DNA from 2 places in the Nonomuraea sp. 3N208 genome. Region 2 is predicted to be linked to the other one. Evidence: riboswitches for the same ligand, from Rfam matches in the RefSeq annotation. Region 2 holds a riboswitch; the other holds the start of a gene.
What was found. Region 2 has a riboswitch for glycine ahead of gcvP (aminomethyl-transferring glycine dehydrogenase). Riboswitches for the same ligand answer to the same signal wherever they lie in the genome.
Positions count from the first base shown of each region.

Region 1: another riboswitch for glycine. It lies ahead of gcvT (glycine cleavage system aminomethyltransferase GcvT); the one in region 2 lies ahead of gcvP (aminomethyl-transferring glycine dehydrogenase).

Region 1 is NZ_JBQQBR010000001.1:310,673-312,865, reverse strand. It holds gene ACTWPT_RS01490 (gamma-glutamyl-gamma-aminobutyrate hydrolase family protein) at 1-105, shown strand, start outside; gene ACTWPT_RS01485 (hypothetical protein) at 102-944, opposite strand; glycine riboswitch at 1,038-1,135, shown strand; glycine riboswitch at 1,136-1,231, shown strand; gene gcvT (glycine cleavage system aminomethyltransferase GcvT) at 1,266-2,193, shown strand, end outside.
Region 2 is NZ_JBQQBR010000017.1:58,009-60,201, reverse strand. It holds gene gcvP (aminomethyl-transferring glycine dehydrogenase) at 1-1,371, opposite strand, end outside; glycine riboswitch at 1,428-1,541, opposite strand; glycine riboswitch at 1,542-1,640, opposite strand; gene ACTWPT_RS25690 (MerR family transcriptional regulator) at 1,689-2,193, opposite strand, start outside.

The DNA of each region.
Region 1 (2,193 bases), on a different contig from region 2:
GCGGTCGAAATGGACTCGGGGTCGTTCACGATGGCAGTGCAGTGGCACCCGGAGGCGGCCGAGGACTGCGCGATCTTCGAGACCTTCGTGGCGGCCTGCCGCTAGCGGACCTGCTTGAGCACGCTGTCCAAGACGACGACGCCCGCGCCGTACTTCTGGTCGAGCTTGCGGCGCAGATCGTCGCCGGCCACCCAGGTGGCCACCTTCACCTGGTTCGTGATCTCATCGGTGGACGCCGACACGAGGCCGTCGCCCACCGCGGTCTCGGCCTCCCGCTGGATGCGCTGCAACTCTGCCTCGCTGTGCCGGGCGCCGGTCACGCACAGCGCGCCGCCCCACACCTCGCGGATCCACCCCTCGCGGCCCTGAAGATCGCCGGTGAACCTCAGGTTGACCACGTATTTGCGCGCGTCGAGGGTCTCTTCCTGCTCGGGGTCGGGCTCTGTCCCGAGCCGGTCGATCCAGGCTCCCGCGAACTCCTTGACCGTCCTGGCCCGCTCGATCGCCTCCTTCATGGTCCGCTCCGTCGTCTTCGCGGGCTCGACGGGCCGCCAACCGCCCGCGGGCTCGGGGCACGGGCTCGCGAACCTGTCCTGCCCCTCCGGATCCTCCTGGCCCCGTACCGGCTCCCCCGGCGGCTCGGTCAGCGTCAGCTTGCCGCCGTCCCAGGTGCCGACCACCCGGTACTCGCCCCATTTCACGTCGCGCAGCGACTCGTGCTTCACCTTGCTCCAGTCCCAGCCCACCACATCCGGACCACCGCACTGCGGCGGGAGCGAGTCGGCCACCGCCATGCACAGCTGCGGCCCGTGTCCGCCGCCTTCGAGCACCGTCAGGCTTGCCTCGTATCGAGGAGGCGGCGCCGGGGAGGCGGCACTCTCGGTGCCGCAAGACGTGATGGTCAGGGCGGCCGCGAGCCCGAGCGCCGCCGTTCGCTGATTCATGCCCCTTCAACGTGACCGCCGCCCAAGCGGTTCACGGGCGGTGCGAACGCGACAAGACCCCCGTAACGGCACTAGGCTTGCGGACATCACCGACGAAACCGTGCGGGAGAGCACCCTGACAGCCGGTCAGGGTCCCTGAAGGAGCAAGCCCTCCCCGCGAACCTCTCAAGGCAAAGGACCGCACGGACGAGGTGTCCTCTGGAAAGCAGGCCTGTGGGCCTCGCCGAAGGTGAAAGTCCGGCAAAACCCGGGCGAAGCTCTCAGGCATCGATGACAGAGGGGGAGGATGCTGGCATCCGATCCTGTCCTGAGGTGCGATAAATGTCCCGACCGACACCGCTACGAGACGTTCACGAGAGCCTCGGCGCTACGCTCACCGACTTCGCGGGGTGGCTCATGCCCCTCCGGTACGGCAGCGAGTCCGCGGAGCACAACGCCGTCCGGCAGGCGGCCGGGCTGTTCGACCTCTCGCACATGGGCGAGATCTTCCTGACGGGCCCGCAGGCCGGTCAGGCCCTGGACTATGCGCTGGTCGGACACCTGTCGGCGCTGGCGCCCGGGCGGGCCAGGTACACCATGATCGTGAACGAGCGCGGCGGAGTGCTCGACGACCTCATCGTCTACCGGCTCGGGGACGAGGAGTTCATGGTCGTGGCAAACGCCTCGAACTACGAAAAAGTCGGAAATGAGCTGAAAGAGCGCGCGAAGGCGTACAACGCCGTCGTGGACGACCGCTCGGACCAGTACGCGCTCATCGCCGTCCAGGGCCCGCGTTCCCACGAGATCCTCGCCACGCTCACCGATGCCGACCTCGAGGGCCTCAAGTACTACGCGGGCCTGCCCGCGCTCGTGGACGGCCGGCAAGCGCTGATCGCCCGTACCGGCTACACCGGCGAGGACGGGTTCGAGCTTTTCGTGGCCAACCAGGACGCGGTGCCGCTCTGGCACGCGCTCATGAAGGCGGGCGAGCCGCACGGGCTCAAGCCCGCCGGCCTGTCCAGCCGCGACACGCTCCGCCTCGAGGCGGGCATGCCGCTGTACGGCAACGAGCTCAACGCCGAGCTCACCCCGTTCGACGCGGGGCTGGGCAGAGTGGTGAAATTCGACAAGCCCGGCGACTTCGTCGGCAGGTCGGCGCTGGAGGCGGTCAAGGACGACACGCCGCGGCGCAGACTCGTCGGCCTGGTCGCGCGGGGCCGCCGGGTGCCGCGCCACGGCTACCCGGTCACCAAAGACGGCGCCGTCGTCG
Region 2 (2,193 bases):
GTACGCCGACTCGCGCAGCAGTGCGGCGGGCAGCGCGTCGCCGTCCAGCGCCACGTCGGAGCCGTCCACGCCGAACGCCGCCCACACCGTGGCCACCTCGGCGGCGCCGGTCTTCTCGTCGCAGGCGACCGAGACGTGGTCGGCGTCGGCCTGCCAGAGGTTGACGCCCCGCTCGGCGGCCGCGGCGACGACCTCGGCGGCCCGGCCGGGCACGCGGACCAGGACGGTGTCGAAGAACTCGCGGTGCACGACCTCCAGGCCCGCCCCCCGCAGCCCGTCGGCGAGGGCGACGGCGTGCCGGTGCACCCGGTGCGCGATGCGGCGCAGGCCGTCGGGGCCGTGGTAGACGGCGTACATGCCGGCGATGACGGCGAGCAGCACCTGCGCGGTGCAGATGTTGCTGGTGGCCTTCTCGCGGCGGATGTGCTGCTCACGGGTCTGCAAGGCCAGCCGGTAGGCGGGGTCGCCGTCGGCGTCCACGGACACGCCGACCAGGCGGCCGGGCATCTGCCGCTGCAGCCCCTCGCGTACCGACATGTAGGCGGCGTGCGGCCCGCCGAACCCGAACGGCACCCCGAAGCGCTGCGAGGAGCCGACCGCGATGTCCGCGCCCAGCTCGCCCGGCGCGGCCACGAGCGTGAGGGCCAGCAGGTCGGCGGCGGCCACGACGAGCGCGCCCGCCTCGTGCGCGCCCGCGGCCACGGCGCGGAAGTCACGCAGCCGTCCAGAGGCCCCGGGGTACTGGACGAGCACGCCGAAGCACTCGGGCAGCTCGCCGTCGAGCGCGTGCTCCACGAGCGTGATGCCGAGCGGCTCGGCGCGAGTGGCCAGCACCCGCTTGGTCTGCGGCAGCGCGTCGGCGTCGACCAAGAACACGCTGCTCTTGGACTTGCCGGCACGCCGGGCCAGCGTCATGGCCTCGGCCGCGGCCGTGGCCTCGTCGAGGAGGGAGGCGCCGGCCACCGGCAGGCCGGTGAGGTCGGAGACGACCGTCTGGAAGTTCAGCAGCGCCTCGAGGCGGCCCTGCGAGATCTCCGGCTGGTACGGCGTGTACGCGGTGTACCAGCCCGGGTTCTCCAGCAGGTTGCGGCGGATGACGGCGGGCGTGATCGTGTCGTGGTAGCCCAGGCCGATCATCGAGGTCAGCACCCGGTTGCGGCCGGCGAGGACACGCAGCTCGGCGATCGCCTCGGTCTCGCTCGCGGCGGCGGGCAGCTTGAGCCGGTCCTTGGCCCTGATGGCCTCGGGGACGGCCACGGCCACCAGGTCGGACACGGACTCGAAGCCGACGGCCTCGAGCATCCGCTGCTGCTCGGCCTCCGACGGGCCGATGTGCCTGGACGAGAACGGCGGAGCTGACAGGTCGGTCATGGACAGTGCCTCCTGAGGCTATGGAGACCGGCGCCAGGGCGCGGGCGAGTGCCGGATCTCCCCACTCTGTCAGCGCGACGTCGCCGCGACCTGAGAGCTTCACCCCCGCGAAAGGGGCTTGCACCGTCGGTGAGGCACGCCTGGCGGGCGCGCCTGCTTTCCAGAGTTGCCTCGCCCGAGCGGTACGGGGTGCCTGAGAGATTCCGGGGAGGGTTGCTCCTTCGGCGCCCAGGGACCCAGGGTCCCAGGGACTCTCCCGCACGGGGTCGTCAGCCTTGCTGTCCTAGATTACAACCCCTGTGTGTTACAAGGGCATTTCACCCTATCCGTCGGGCGCGGCGGCGCCGGGCGAGCTCGTCAGCGGGGTGGTCGGCCGGGACGGTGTCCTCGACCGCCGCTCTTTCCCCCGGCAGCTCCGCGAGGGATCCCTCGACCTCGCGCCACACCCGGCCGAGAGCGATGCCGAACACGCCCTGGCCGCCCTGGAGCAGATCGATCACCTCATCGGCCGAGGTGCACTCGTAGACGCTGACGCCGTCGCTCATGAGCGTGATCTGGGCGAGGTCGGCGACCCCGCGATCGCGCAGATGCTGCACCGCCGTACGGATCTGCTGCAGCGACACCCCGGTGTCGAGGAGCCGCTTGACGACTTTGAGCACCAGGATGTCGCGGAAGCTATAGAGGCGCTGGGAGCCCGAGCCTTGCGCGGCCCTGATCGTGGGCTCTACCAGGCCCGTGCGCGCCCAGTAGTCGAGCTGCCTGTAGGTGATGCCGGCCGCCGCGCAGGCCGTGGGCCCGCGGTATCCGATGTCGCCCGGCAAC